Regions from separate parts of the Anoxybacillus sp. B2M1 genome, predicted to be linked through region 4. Evidence: predicted binding sites of a transcription regulator. Region 4 holds the regulator's gene; each other region holds the start of a gene.
What was found. Region 4 encodes LexA, which represses DNA repair genes until DNA is damaged. Its sites were predicted from a motif close to CGAACATATGTTCG; they were not measured.
Positions count from the first base shown of each region.

Region 1: GFC28_RS01890 (carbohydrate kinase) is a predicted target of LexA. The motif match lies at 1,932-1,945, and genes of this name have one in related genera.
Region 2: uvrB (excinuclease ABC subunit UvrB) is a predicted target of LexA. The motif match lies at 1,863-1,876, and genes of this name have one in related genera.
Region 3: addB (helicase-exonuclease AddAB subunit AddB) is a predicted target of LexA. The motif match lies at 1,451-1,464, and genes of this name have one in related genera.

Region 1 is NZ_CP015435.1:371,126-374,892, forward strand. It holds gene GFC28_RS01880 (BglG family transcription antiterminator) at 1-112, shown strand, start outside; gene GFC28_RS01885 (PTS transporter subunit EIIC) at 109-1,548, shown strand; gene GFC28_RS01890 (carbohydrate kinase) at 1,967-3,055, shown strand; gene GFC28_RS01895 (pseudouridine-5'-phosphate glycosidase) at 3,068-3,767, shown strand, end outside.
Region 2 is NZ_CP015435.1:3,050,230-3,053,996, forward strand. It holds gene GFC28_RS14820 (MerR family transcriptional regulator) at 1-75, opposite strand, end outside; gene GFC28_RS14825 (PDZ domain-containing protein) at 315-1,508, shown strand; gene GFC28_RS14830 (CsbA family protein) at 1,525-1,746, shown strand; gene uvrB (excinuclease ABC subunit UvrB) at 1,949-3,767, shown strand, end outside.
Region 3 is NZ_CP015435.1:1,896,125-1,899,891, reverse strand. It holds gene GFC28_RS09120 (TVP38/TMEM64 family protein) at 193-810, shown strand; gene lepB (signal peptidase I) at 828-1,364, shown strand; gene addB (helicase-exonuclease AddAB subunit AddB) at 1,504-3,767, shown strand, end outside.
Region 4 is NZ_CP015435.1:1,102,519-1,106,285, forward strand. It holds gene GFC28_RS05280 (YneB family resolvase-like protein) at 1-607, opposite strand, end outside; gene yneA (cell division suppressor protein YneA) at 624-923, opposite strand; gene lexA (transcriptional repressor LexA) at 1,072-1,695, shown strand; gene GFC28_RS05295 (NAD(P)/FAD-dependent oxidoreductase) at 2,734-3,096, opposite strand; gene GFC28_RS05300 (DUF6944 family repetitive protein) at 3,546-3,767, opposite strand, start outside.

The DNA of each region.
Region 1 (3,767 bases), 730 kb from region 4:
AGCTTTGATCAATGGAACAGAGAAAAAAGTAAAAGAGCAAATGGAAAAGCTCTTATCCCAAGCTTATGTTCTCAAAGTCAAAGCAATGGTAAAGGAGCCTGGCGTTCAATGAGGAAGCTTGGGCAGTTATTAAGTGCCATGATTTACCAAAATATTTCTGTCATCATTGCTGTTGGGATTATTCGTGAAATATTTGGGATATACGGGTATTTTTATAATGATCGAATTTTACTGCTTGTAAACCCGATTTATCAAACACTTTTGCCTATTTTATTAGCATATACAGGTGGACGATTGCTTGGAGGGCAGCGTGGGGCGGTTGTAGCGTCGATCGTAACTTATGGGTTTACCTTAGCAAGCTCTGTTCCCATTATTATTGGAGCCATGCTGATTGGACCATTGGTAGGATGGATGATTGATCGAATCGAAAGGAACATAAAACATAAAATTCCGATCGGATATGAATTGCTCATTTTAAATGCTTTAACTGCCATGTTAGGAATTGTTTTAACTGTTATTTGTTTTTTATATGTCGGTCAAGCTTTATCAGCTGTTATTAAATCGGTAAATGCTTTGATGCAAACGGTAATTAGCTCAGGATGGCTTCCGCTTTCAGCCGTTTTGATTGAACCGGGAAAAGTGTTGTTTTTTAATAATGTGATCAACTATGGGATTTTAGGTCCTTTAGGAATCCAGCAGGCGAAAGAGATCGGAAAATCGATCTTTTTCTTGCTGGAATCGAATCCTGGTCCAGGTCTTGGGATTTTACTGGCCTATTGGCTCAAGACAAAAAAAGAAAAACGAAGAGCGGTACAATTATCGATACTGATTCATTTTCTAGGGGGGATACATGAAATTTATTTTCCGTATGTCTTACGAAATTGGAAGTTGATATTTGCGGTTATCGGGGGAGGAATAGCTGGAAATATCATTTTTCAGCTATTCGATGCTGGTTTGTCTTCATTACCTTCTCCTGGAAGTATAGTTACAATTATTGGAATGAGCCCTCCAGATGATATTCTATTTGTTTTATTAGGAGTTCTTGGCTCAGTGTTTGTTTCGTTGTTTCTTGCTTTTATTTTGCTCGATAGTTCCTCCAGTGATGCACCGGAACAAGAATATCAAAAGCAGTTGGAAACTATAAAAACATTGCAGGATCTTGACAAATTCTCAAAAATACAAAAACTAGCTACCCCACAAACCTCTATGAAAGTTCCAGAGAAAAATATAGAAGCAAAAGAATTTTATCAATCGATTCACAGTATTGTATTTGTTTGTGAAGCCGGAATGGGATCTAGCGCCGTAGGAGCGGCGATGCTGCGGAAAAAGCTCAAAATGGCGCAGCTTGATATTGAAGTCAATAACGCTTCACTGCAAGATATTCCGAAACACGCAGATTTAATTATTTGCCATCAGACCTTTTTAAAGGATGTTCAAGAAGCAGTCCCAGAAAAACTGTATTATTCCCTGCAATCTTTTACTAATTTTCATGAGTATGAAGACTTGGTTGAAAGAATCAAAAATTCTTATAAAGAAACGTATCAATAGTTGAGATGAAATCGAAGAAAGATAGGATGAATACATGATGGTGTGGCTAGTGATTTTTGTTAGGATACAGATAAATGAATATCCACAGAAAAGTGGCTCAAGAATTGATGCATGTCCAAAATATTTTGATGTGCAGCTTATCATATGATTGTGAAAGCTATTTCAACAAAAACATTTAATGACAGACGAAGCGAATTTACGCTTCTTTTTTTGAAACAGCATGATTAGGCATACTGCTTGTTTTTGAAAAAGAAAATGAGGGCATGTTCAAAGGCTGCAGCCATGATCCGAAGTGCAGATGTACAGAAAAGATTTCCTAATTTACGAGTGTGAATGAGATGTTTGTGATTGATTGACAAGACGATAAACATTTGTTTATAATTTAAACAAATGTTTGAGAATGCTGAGGTGCATTCAGATGAATGAAAAAGAGCAACGAATTTTAACGCTCATTCGCAAAAATCCATTTATTACACAACAAGAATTAGCTGAACAGCTTAAGCTTTCGCGCTCGGCCGTGGCAGGCTACATCTCTTCGTTAACCAAGCAAGGGAAAATCGTTGGCAGGGCCTATGTGCTTCCAGAACCATCGCGGATTGTATGCATTGGGGGGGCGAATGTCGATCGCAAAGCGCAGTCGCTCTCAACCGTTCGGTTTGGTACCTCCAATCCAGTCACTGTTACGCAAAGCTGCGGCGGAGTCGCGCGAAATATTGCTGAAAATTTAGGAAGGCTGGGCGAATCGGTTTCTCTTTTAACCGTTGTTGGCGATGATCAGGAAGGAGAATGGCTGCTGGCGACGACAGGTGCCTATGTCGATATGAGCCAGATTGCAAAGCAAACCAATGCTCATACTGGCACCTACACGGCTGTTTTAGATGAAAAAGGAGAAATGGTCATTGCCCTAGCTGATATGGCGATTTATGACACGATTACCACTGATTTTATTCAAAAAAGATGGCCGTATATTTCTTCTGCTTCTATTGTGCTATTGGATACGAATTTTCCGAGCGAGGTGTTAACATTTGTGATTGAGCGCTGCCGCGAGGAAGGGATTCCGTTGTGTGTCGCGCCTGTGTCGGCTCCCAAGGTGAAAAAGCTGCCTAGCGACCTCCGCGGTGTGACATGGTTGATTGCTAACCGAGATGAAGCGCTCACCCTCGCAGGAATGGAAGGAGAAAGAACAGAAGCGGCAGGTGATTACATTCTTTCTCTTGGCGTCGAGCATGTCGTTATCACTTGTGGCGCCAAAGGGATTACGTACAAAACCCAGCGCGGAGAGAGTGGGACGATCGCTGCGCCGTCGATCGACGTTGCCGATGTAACAGGAGCGGGCGATGCGTTCGTTTCCGGATTTTTATACGGAATGAATCAAGGAAAATCGTTTGCTGATGCGTGCCGGCTTGGCATGAGCAGCTCCATCATTGCGTTGCAGACGAAGGAAACGGTTTGTTCGAGACTGAATGAACATGTATTGAACCAAACATGCCAACACTATTTTTCATAGGAGGCCAAACAAATGAATGGAAAAGATGTACTTGTACTATCAAAAGAAGTAGCAAAAGCAATAGAAGAAAAGCGACCGATTGTCGCTTTAGAGTCGACCATTATCTCCCATGGAATGCCATATCCGCAAAATGTCCAGACAGCGAAGGAAGTGGAACAGCTCATTCGGGAAAATGGTGCTGTGCCAGCAACGATCGCTATTTTGGACGGAAAAATTAAAATTGGCTTGAATGATGAAGAATTGGAGTTTTTGGGAACAAGCAAAGAAATTGAAAAAGTAAGCCGCCGTGATTTGCCATACGTCATTGCGATGAAAAAGCACGGAGCGACGACAGTAGCAGCGACTATGATTTGCGCGCATATGGCGGGAATTCAAGTGTTTGCGACAGGCGGCATTGGGGGTGTCCATCGCGGCGCTGAGCAAACGATGGATATTTCCGCCGATTTGCAGGAATTGGCGCAAACGAATGTAGCGGTTGTGTGCGCTGGAGCGAAATCGATTTTAGATTTGGGATTGACGCTGGAATATTTAGAAACGCATGGTGTACCGGTCATCGGTTATGGCACGGAAACGTTGCCAGCTTTCTACTCGCGGACAAGTCCGTTCAAGGTCGATTATCGCCTTGATGCTCCAGAGGAAATCGCTGCGTTTATTCAGACAAAATGGGAACTTGGTTTAAATGGCGGACTTGTGATTGCGAACCCGATTCCAA
Region 2 (3,767 bases), 1.9 Mb from region 4:
TTTTTTAACCCAGCGCTGAATCGTTTTAGGCGATACTCCAAGACGCTTGGCAACACTGCTCGTTTTTAGTTCCATGGTTTTTCCTCCTCTTTTCTTTCCTTGTCTATATCATTTTTTCCATCGAATGTCCAAATTCCTTTTACGATGACAAAACTAGTGCTCATTCGGCAAAGAAAGTGGGAATAGGAAAAAATTCGCCATTTGTCGAATAACATATAAAAAAATATGCAACCAATCGTATGATTTGTAGAAGCGATTTGCTAGAATGAAAAGTAGATCAGTAGATACGTTCATGATGATCGGAGGTGAAGCCCATGCTTGGCATGTGGGGGATGGAGCTTTTGAAAGGAGTCGGGCGGTTGTTGACCGAGCCCCTTTTGTATTATGGCGTGCTGCTTGCGGCTTTCGTCGGCTGGCGTCGAATGAATAAAGAGCGCAAGCATTTTCATATTCGCGTATATGGCTGGTTTCAGGAAAGTGTCTTTTTTTGGCGCAGCGGTTGGGCCGTTGGCTTGTTTCTTTCCATCGTGACGGTAGTGTCTGGAATGGCGGTACCCCACGATGTGTTGCTGCTGCTTTTTTATGTGACGGTTTTGCTGAGCTTGACAGGACAGATGCGGTTACTATCTCCTGCTTATACGGTTGGGGGATTGGTTTTGCTTGCAGCTGGTTTTATGAAATACGGAGGCGCTTGGCCGTTGGTTTCAAAATATGTGGAAAGCCTTCACGAGGCGCCTATATCCGTTTTTATATGGCTGCTTGCATTGCTGTTATTTGCCGAGGGGGTTCTCATTTTGCGAAACGGAGCAGTGGCTACTTCTCCGCAGCTTGCTAAAAGCAAGAGGGGGCTTATGATTGGAGAACATTGGGTAGATAGGATTTGGTTTGTGCCTGTGCTTCTGCCCATTCCCAATGGCCCGCTCGCTTCGCCTTTTTCATGGTGGCCATTGTTTTCGGGCATGGATCATTCCTATTCATTCGCTCTGGTGCCATTTTTGCTCGGTTTCTCGCAGCATATGCAAGGCATGCATCCACGCGTCTCTATTCAAATGGCCGGCCGTCGCGTGCTCTGGTTAGCGGCCGCTGTCAGCGCGGGAGCTTTGGCGTCTTCTTGGTTTCCTTCCTTAGGAATCGCGGTTGCAGCTGCGGCGTTGATTGCTAGAGAATGTCTGGCTTTTTGGCAGCATCGGCAAGACCGTTCCCGTCCCCCGTATTTTTCACAGCAGGAGCAGGGGTTGGTTATTTTGGGGATTTTACCAGAATCGAAGGCTGAAAAAATCGGGTTGAAAATCGGCGAAGTGATTGCGAAAGTGAACGGCATACCCGTTAAAACGGAGAAAGAATTTTATGAGGCATTGCAGCATAACCGCGCTTTTTGTAAGCTAGAGGTGTTGGATCAAAATGCGGAAGTCCGTTTTGTCCAAGGAGCGTTATATGAAAATGAGCATCACGAGCTTGGATTGTTGTTTGTGCAAACGCGGGAAAAATGGACATCGGAAGCTGTATAGATAAGGGGTTTTGCTTATGTGGTTTCTCGTTGCATTAATCGTGCCGTTTTTGCTAGTGCTGCTTTTTACTCGCGTCACTTATAATCATTATGTGGGGACGCTGCTGACAGTGGCGCTGTTAGTAGCTTCTTATGTCAAAGGATATACAAACGAGCTTCATGAAGTGTTAGCGGATATTGCGTCGACAACGGCAGGCTTTTTATATGCAGAGAAAATGGTAAAAAAATTTAAAAAATAAGAAGAAAGCCACCGCAAAAGATCGATTGAACCGTTCTTTTGCGGTGGCTTTTATTATTGCAGCCAAAGAGATGGAAATAACTGTTCGCTCTGTAAGGCTTACGAAAGTTTTGAAAACGAATATAAGTTCGTATTTTTTGTGCATCTTAAGCATTCATGTGGTACAATACAATTAGGATGAATACGAAGGGGGCTTTGCGCAGGTGAAAGACCATTTTCAATTAGTATCAGCCTATCAGCCGCAAGGCGACCAGCCAAAGGCAATTGCTAAGCTGGTGGAAGGAATTTTGAACGGTACGAAGCATCAAACGCTATTAGGAGCGACAGGAACAGGAAAGACCTTTACCATTTCTAACGTCATCCAGAAGGTGAATAAACCGACGCTGGTCATTGCTCATAATAAAACATTGGCGGGCCAGCTATATAGTGAATTGAAGGAGTTTTTTCCAAATAATGCAGTTGAGTATTTTGTGAGCTACTATGACTACTATCAGCCGGAAGCGTATGTGCCGCAGACGGATACGTATATTGAAAAGGACGCAAGCATCAACGATGAAATTGATAAGCTGCGGCATTCGGCCACATCTGCTTTATTTGAGCGGCGCGATGTCATTATTGTGGCCAGTGTATCATGCATTTACGGCTTGGGTTCTCCGGAAGAATATCGAGAGCTTGTCGTATCTTTGCGGACAGGGATGGAAATCGAAAGAAACGAATTGCTGCGCCGTTTAGTCGATGTGCAGTATACGCGCAATGACATTGATTTTCAGCGGGGAACGTTTCGCGTTCGCGGTGATGTCGTCGAAATTTTTCCGGCTTCGCGCGACGAGCATTGCATTCGTGTCGAGTTTTTTGGCGATGAGATTGAACGGATTCGCGAGGTAGATGCGCTGACTGGAGAAATTATCGGAGAGCGGGAGCATGTTGCGATTTTCCCAGCTTCCCACTTCGTCACGCGCGATGAAAAAATGCAGCTGGCGATTCAAAATATCGAGCAAGAGCTGGAAGAACGCTTGAAGGAGTTGCGGGAGCAGGGCAAGCTGTTGGAAGCGCAGCGGCTTGAGCAGCGCACGCGCTATGATCTTGAAATGATGAGGGAAATGGGCTTTTGTTCAGGAATTGAAAACTACTCACGCCATTTAACATTGCGCCCGCCAGGATCGACTCCTTATACGCTGCTCGATTATTTTCCAGACGATTTTTTAATTGTGATTGATGAATCGCACGTCACACTGCCGCAGATTCGCGGGATGTATAATGGCGACAAAGCACGCAAACAGGTGCTGGTCGATCACGGCTTCCGCCTGCCGTCAGCGCTTGACAACCGTCCGCTGACGTTTGAAGAGTTTGAGAAAAAAGTGAACCAAATTATTTATGTGTCGGCAACGCCGGGACCATACGAATTGGAGCATAGTCCGGAAATGGTCGAGCAAATTATTCGGCCGACCGGGCTTTTGGATCCGACGATTGATGTTCGTCCCATTCAAGGGCAAATAGATGACTTGATCGATGAAATTCATGAACGCGTGAAGCGGAATGAGCGAACACTAGTGACGACGCTCACGAAAAAAATGGCGGAAGATTTAACCGATTACTTGAAGGAAATTGGGATTAAGGTGGCCTATTTGCATTCGGAAATTAAAACGCTTGAACGCATTGAAATCATCCGCGACCTGCGCATCGGCAAATACGACGTGCTTGTTGGCATTAACTTGTTAAGAGAGGGATTGGATATTCCGGAGGTGTCGCTTGTCGCGATTTTAGATGCTGATAAGGAAGGATTTTTGCGTTCAGAGCGTTCGCTGATCCAGACGATTGGACGAGCGGCCCGCAATGCCAACGGTCATGTGATTATGTATGCCGATACGATCACCAAATCGATGGAGATTGCGATCAATGAAACAAAACGGCGCCGTTCCATCCAAGAGGCCTATAACCGTGAGCATGGCATCGTACCGAAGACGATTCAAAAGGGGATTCGTGATGTCATTCGTGCGACGTATGCGGCTGAACAGCCAGAGT
Region 3 (3,767 bases), 790 kb from region 4:
GTTGAATATGTATCATCACGCAGCGGGAAGTTACGATGAGGGAGACGAAAAAGGCTTCGTCGTGAGACTCAAGAAACACTCACTTCTAGAAGTGATGATTCGTTTAGAAGTTGTTAAAATTCTCTCTATTTATATTCCCCGCGTAACCGTGTAAAATAAGGTTGTTAGCAACAATGTAAATGGGGAGTATTCATGGACATCGAAGCATTAAAGCACTGGTTTACATTAAAGCATGTATTAGAATTACTGGAACATTACCGCTCGTTTGGGATGCTGCCCGGGGTTATCGTTACGCTGTTAGAGTCGTTTTTTCCGATTCTTCCGATGTTTGTATTTGTGATGGCGAACGCGGCTGCTTTTGGGCTTTGGCAAGGAATTATGATTTCGTGGATTGGCGCTTGCCTCGGATCCATTTGTGTTTTTTTACTTGCTCGAAAAATAGGCCAGAAACGGTTTTTTCATTTTTTGAGTCGTCATCAAAAGGTGAAAAAACTGGTGGATTGGGTGGAGCGCCACGGATTTGGCCCATTGTTTTTACTGTTTTGTTTTCCGTTTACACCATCGGCGATTATCAATGTCGTGGCTGGACTAGCCCGCGTTAGCCGCCAGCAGTTTATTTTAGCCGTACTTCTCGGCAAAATGGTGATGATTTTTATGATTAGCTTTATTGGCTATGATTTGGCAGCTTTGGCCAAACAGCCGCTTCGCACAGTAGCGGTCATTATCGCGATTTTCCTTTTATGGTATGCAGGGAAGAAAGTAGAAGCGAGGTTTTCATTGACGGAAAAAACAGATAAAAAAGACTCTTAAGCTGGGTGGGCGGTGTGATGAGCAAACGGCCAATTTATCGGAGAAGATCGGTTATATGGACGGTTAGTCTGACACTGGTTTTTTTGGCGCGGTTTTTATTGTTTACTAACTATGTAGTTGAAGGAGAATCGATGATGCCCACGCTGCAGGACGGCAATTTCTTAATCGTGAAGAAATTTGGCAGCATCCAGCGTTTTGATATTATCGTGTTCCATGCCAATACGCAAAAGGATTATGTCAAGCGTGTTATCGGTCTTCCTGGCGATCGCATCATGTATAAAAATGATGTGTTATACATTAATGGGAAGCCGATAGAAGAACCGTATTTGCAGCGATATAAACGTAAATTGGTTAATGGAAAACTCACCGGGGATTTTACGCTTCAAGAAGTGACCGGGAGAAAGACGGTTCCCCCTGGCTATGTGTTTGTCTTAGGCGATAATCGTTTAGTCAGCTGGGACAGCCGCCATTTTGGCTATGTGAAAATGAACCGAATTGTTGGAAAAGTTAATGCGCGCTGCTGGCCTTTTCGTGAGATTAGCATTCAGTTTTAAAGGTATTCATCGAAACAAGCGTTCAATGAATACCTTTTTTACTTTGACAGATGACGATTTCCCACGATCTCCCTCTTTTAAACAAACGAACATATGTGCTAAAATAAGAAGGGCAATGGAAAATAAAGGTGGTGATCGCATGTCGCTTCGCTTTATGATTGGAAGATCAGGGACCGGCAAAACGACAGCATGTTTAAACGAAATTCGTGAGAAGCTGAAGGAGCAGCCGATGGGCTCTCCCATCCTTTATCTTGTGCCAGAGCAAATGACGTTTCAATCAGAATATGCGTTGATTCGCACACCGGGACTGGACGGGATGATTCGCGCACAGGTGCTAAGCTTTACGCGATTGGCCTTTCGCGTGCTGCAAGAAACTGGGGGAATGAGCCGCTATTATTTAAATCAAACGGGAGTGCGCATGCTGCTAAGGAAAATTATTGATAAGCATAAGGATGAGCTGATTTTATTTGCCCGCGCGGCTGATAAGCATGGCTTTATTGAGCAGCTAGAAGAAATGCTTATTGAGTGCAAGCGTTATTGTATTACACCGGAGCAACTGCTGGAAACAGAAACGCAGCTGCGCCAAAATGCCACCTCGGCCGAAAAAGTATTAGCGGACAAGCTAAAGGATTTACAGCTTATCTATCGCCAATTCGAACGGGATTTAATGAATCGGTATGTGGATTCGGAAGATTACTTGCGCTTTTTGGCTGAAAAAATTCCGCATTCCCGCTACATACAAGACGCGGAAATTTACGTGGACGGGTTTCACCATTTTACACCGCAAGAATATATGGTGCTTGAGCAATTGTTATGTTTCGCTAAGCGCGTGACGGTCGCTTTAACGGTGGATGAGCCTTATAATGAACAGCTGCCGAATGAGCTACATTTGTTTCGCATGACAGGTAAAACATACTATGAGTTGCGAAATATAGCCCTTTTAAACAACGTTCTCATTGAACCGATCAAGTTTTGTCAAGAGAATGTAAGGCATCAGTCGTTATCGCTTCGCCATTTAGAAGCGCATTATGATACGCGCCCTTCTTTGCCCTTTGCTGGGGAGGCCGGTGAAATTCAATTATGCCAAGCATCACATCGCCGGGCAGAGATTGAAGGAATTGCTAGAGAAATTATTCGGCTTGTGCGCGAGGAAGGGTATCGATATCGGGATGTCGCTCTATTGGTACGAAATTCTGATGACTATCGCAATCTATTTCAAACTGTTTTTGTTGATTATGAGATTCCTTACTTTATTGATGAAAAGGAGCCGATGGGAAATCATCCATTTATCGAACTGATTCGTGCAAGCTTGGATGTGATTCAGACAAACTGGCGGTATGAAGCCGTGTTGCGGGCGGTAAAGACCGATTTCTTTTTTCCGCTAGAGAGCCATGTGCAAACGATGCGAGAAGCAATGGATCAGCTGGAAAATTACGTGCTTGAACACGGAATTTATGGAGCGAAATGGAGGCAGCACTGGGTGTATCGGCGCTATCAGGGACTTGAGGAGATCGCGGCGCCGCAAACAGACGAAGAAAGAAACTACGAAGAAAAGCTAAATGTGTGGAGAGAAATGGTCGCTTCCCCGCTCTTGATGTTGCAAAAACGGTTACAAAAAGCGAAAAACGGGCGAGATATGTGCGAAGCCCTTTATTTATATTTTGAACAATTGCAGATTCCTAAAAAGCTGGAGAAGCTGCGTGATGAAGCTGAGGCAAAAGGGCAGCTGCTGGCAGCCCGGCACCATGAGCAAGCGTGGGGGGCAGTCATGGAACTGCTTGACCAGTATGTCGAAATATTAGGGGAAGAGCCGATGCCTCTTCATTCATTTGCCGCTTTGATGGAAACAGGGCTTGAGAGCCTGGAATTTTCACTTGTACCGCCAGCGATCGACCAAGTATTGATTGCTCACTTTGACCGTTCGCGTCTAACCGATATGAAGTGTATATTTATCATTGGTGCGAATGATGGGGTGATTCCTTCGCGAAAAAGCGCGGATGGCGTATTATCTGAGCAAGACCGCGAGCTGCTGCATCATTTTTCGGTACATGTCGCTCCAACAAGCCGGCAGCAGCTGCTAGATGAGCCGTTTGCGGTCTATATGGCGTTGGCTAGCCCAAAGGAACGTCTTTATATTACGTATCCGCTTGCCGATGAAGAAGGAAGGACGTTGCTGCCATCTGTGCTGATTAAAAGAATAAAAGAAATATTTCCTGATGTGCAAGAAAAGAGATGGGGCGGCGAACCTTTTACATTGCCGCTTCCGGAACAGCTCTCACTCATTACCAATTATTCAGCAACGCTTGGAGCTCTTGCCGTTCAGCTTCATGCATGGAAACGGCAATATCCGATCGAGCCCATTTGGTGGGATGTATATAATCTTTATGCAGGTCATAACGACTG
Region 4 (3,767 bases):
GGACAGTCGCTTTCGACACATCATATCCAAATCCGCGCAAAGTCGCCGCAATTTCAGCAAAGGTCAGTCCGTTCCTGCGCAGACGGATAATCTCTTCAATTGGTAGCTCAAGGCGATCTCTTCCGGCATGTTCACCTATATTTTTCAAATTTCGTTCTGGCCGATATCCACGTTCAACGGCTTTTTGCATCCCGCGCTTGATTTTTAAGTTATGTATTTTGCGCTGATACTCCTCTACGATGCTGAGGATACTTAGTACCATGGAATCAGCTTCTGATAGCTGTAGTTCTCCATGATGGCACACCGTATACAGCTTGGCTCCTTCTTTTTGAATACAATGCAATAAGGCAATTCTTGCATTTCCTCGTCCAAGCCTCGTTTCATCTTGGATGAGAACGGCTTCGATTTTATCCTCTTTCAGCGCTTCTAAAAGCTCCAGTATCCCGTCTCGCTCAATCTCATAACCGCTTGCCCGCTCTTCAATGACCTTAACGACTTGAAAACGATATGTTTCGGCGAGCTGCTCAAGCTCCTCCTTCTGCCGTTGCAGTGATGTTTCTTGTTCCTCTTTGTTTGTGCTCACCCGACAATAAATAATCGCTTTCATTCCATCATCTCCATTATTATTTACTGACGACTAGCTTCTTTTCTGCCTTTGATTTTAACACGGGAATCACTAGCTTTTCACCCGCAGCAATTTTTTCATTTGGCAAATGGTTTACATTCATTACCCATTCAATAAATTCTTTCGTTGAAAGCTGATGTGAAGATCTGTATTCATTGGCTATTCCCCAAAGCGTATCTCCGGATTCTACCGTAATTTTTAAATATTTCTCCTTTTGAATCGGATGGCTCGCATACACGAAACCCGATAGTAGCATAAACACCAAGCATGAAAACACGAGATAATGAGTAACTTTCATCTTCTCCCACCTCTTAGAATGTTTGTTCGCTTTTTTACCTATTATATTAAGAACATTCGTTTGCGTCAACCATTTTCTCGAACTTATGTTTGTTTTTTTGTTCTCCTCGTGTTATAATAAAAAAAACGATGGGTAAGAGGTGTGAAACATGACCAAACTGTCGAAACGCCAACAGCAAATTCTCGATTTCATCAAAAAAGAAGTAAAAACTAAAGGGTATCCTCCTTCCGTTCGTGAGATTGGCGAAGCGGTTGGACTTGCCTCTAGCTCAACGGTGCATGGACATTTAGCTCGGCTTGAAAGCAAAGGATACATCCGCCGTGATCCAACTAAACCTCGCGCGATTGAAATATTAGATCCGGATTTTGCCTCATTCATGCGGCCGAGCAATGTGATCAATGTTCCGGTCATCGGAAAGGTAACGGCAGGGCAACCAATAACCGCTATCGAAAATGTGGAGGACTATTTTCCGCTCCCAGAACGCTTCGTTTCTGCAGAGGACCATGTTTTTATGCTTGAAATAATGGGCGATAGTATGATTGAGGCAGGCATTTTAGACGGAGATTTTGTCATTGTTCGTCAGCAGCAGTCAGCTAATAACGGAGATATTGTCGTTGCTATGACGGAAGAAAACGAAGCAACCGTCAAGCGCTTTTTTAAAGAACAAGGCCACATTCGCCTACAGCCAGAAAACCCTCATATGGAGCCTATTATCGTCAACGATGTTACGATTCTCGGGAAAGTGATCGGCGTATATCGCATGATTCAATAACAAACAAGGGTAGATAAAGTGAAATTCACCTTATCTACCCTTGTTTTAAGTAGCGATCATTATTCGATCATTGTTAAAATCCGCTAGGTTCTCTTATTTGTCTATATGGATGGAAGCGACATCATTTTGTGCAATTCATTTGAGCGGTACATTTTTGCCCATTTTAAGACGGATGCTGCATAAAGACAGGAACGAACAGCAAATCATTTCTCTACATCATAATCCGTATCGTTCTTGACAGATAAAATGATAGTGACTAACGTTGTAACTGTAGAGACTACAGCTGCTATGACCGAGGCAAGTCACGGACTTGTCTCGAACCGGCGAAAAACAAATTCTGCTTTTGAATGGGGCGTCTATTCCATCTTTTCGTTGGATTTCGATCATTCGCAAATGGACCCAATGCCGAAACCATTCAGCACTTATATACAGGATGAATCGTAATTCCTTTAAACCTCATCGAACTTCTTTCCTAGTTTTTCTCTTTAAATGAGACTATTCCCTTAGGGTATATGGCTAATAATCTAAATTCAAGGAAAGCATTTCTTTTTCTTGTTCTTTTTTGATTCCTCATCACCATAATCATGCGAATCCATATCTCTGCATATCATTTACATAACATCAAAAAAGGAGGGCATCAGGCCATGTTATCTATTGAATTTTTCGCATGGACACTATCTGCTATCTTAGGAATCGGATTTATTATTTCTCTTATAGCTGTATCCAGAAAACCGAAAAACATGACTGAGATGGAGCGACAAAGGCCTGAACCCAAGAACACAGAACCATAAAATAGAGTTTGTTCAGACCTTCATCGCGCGGATACATGACGAGAAGAAAGAGAAGGCAAGCCTGTGGACTTGCCTTCTAACCGTGGTACAGATACTATTGGTTCAATCGTTAAGTTTTATTTATATCGTGCTTTGCCGACAGGATGAAAACTACAGACCGAAATCAAGTCTATGAATCATCATCGCTTTTTTTCAGTAGAATGTCCTATTATTATTCTATTGTTTTGTTTCATTTCTTATTTTACCATCATTGATTTTTAAGTAATTGATCAATGTAGTTTTTTATCTCTTCTATCTTCTGATCGGTAACTTTTTTAATTTCTTCTGTTTTTTGATTTAAAGACTGTTGATAATCTTGATTGAGCTTTTCATTTAAGTATTTTTTAGTTTCATCTTGCAATCGCTGGATTTCAGACTGTGTTACATTGGATAGATCATTTTTTATTTTCATGTCTTTTTCTGACAAGTATTGATTGATTTCTTGCTGGTACTCTTTTTTCGCTGCTTCCGCTGCATCGCTCATATGGTAGACTACCGCACCACTAAGTCCACCACTAACAAAAAACAAAACGATTGTTATAAACAAAACTCTAAGAGGTATCTTTTTCATATAAATCAACCTCCTTTTTTTTATTATCTCATATTCCGCGCTCATTTTTTAGTGTTTTATCCGAATATTCATTATTTTTTATGATCGTACTATCTGTGTAATTTTCTTCCTATGATGTTTTGCTGTGCATTAAGAAAAGCACCTTCTTCTCCAAAGCTGAATCTCATGGAGTGTCTTTGGAAATGGTGAAAAGCACCGTCAGCCGTTGCCAATCATTTTCACAATGACGTACACAAAGCTATTGATTAGCCAGTCGATAGCTTCATTCTTAAAGTATATTGAATGTCGCAATGACGATGTTTTACAGCTGTATCGCTTGAGAAATCGAATGATAAGTTCATTTGATTTCGTAAACAATCATCAAACTTCATAGTCATCACCCCAATGAATAAAATAAAAAGCATCCAATTATTTGGATGCCTAACATATAAAATTACAACTAAAAAATCTTATTCATTAATGTTAAGATGTATTTCCTCAGATTCCTCCTGGATTTGTCCAATAAGGGATAGAACAGAACCTGTAGCTTGTATCCAACTTCCTGCAACTCCAATCAGGTCTGACTCTGAGTTATTTTCATTCAATGACTGAATGCCACTTATGGCCTGCAAGGAATTCCCGATGCCTTGCAACAGACTTCCAGAGATATTCTCTAATCTCCCGTCTTCTGT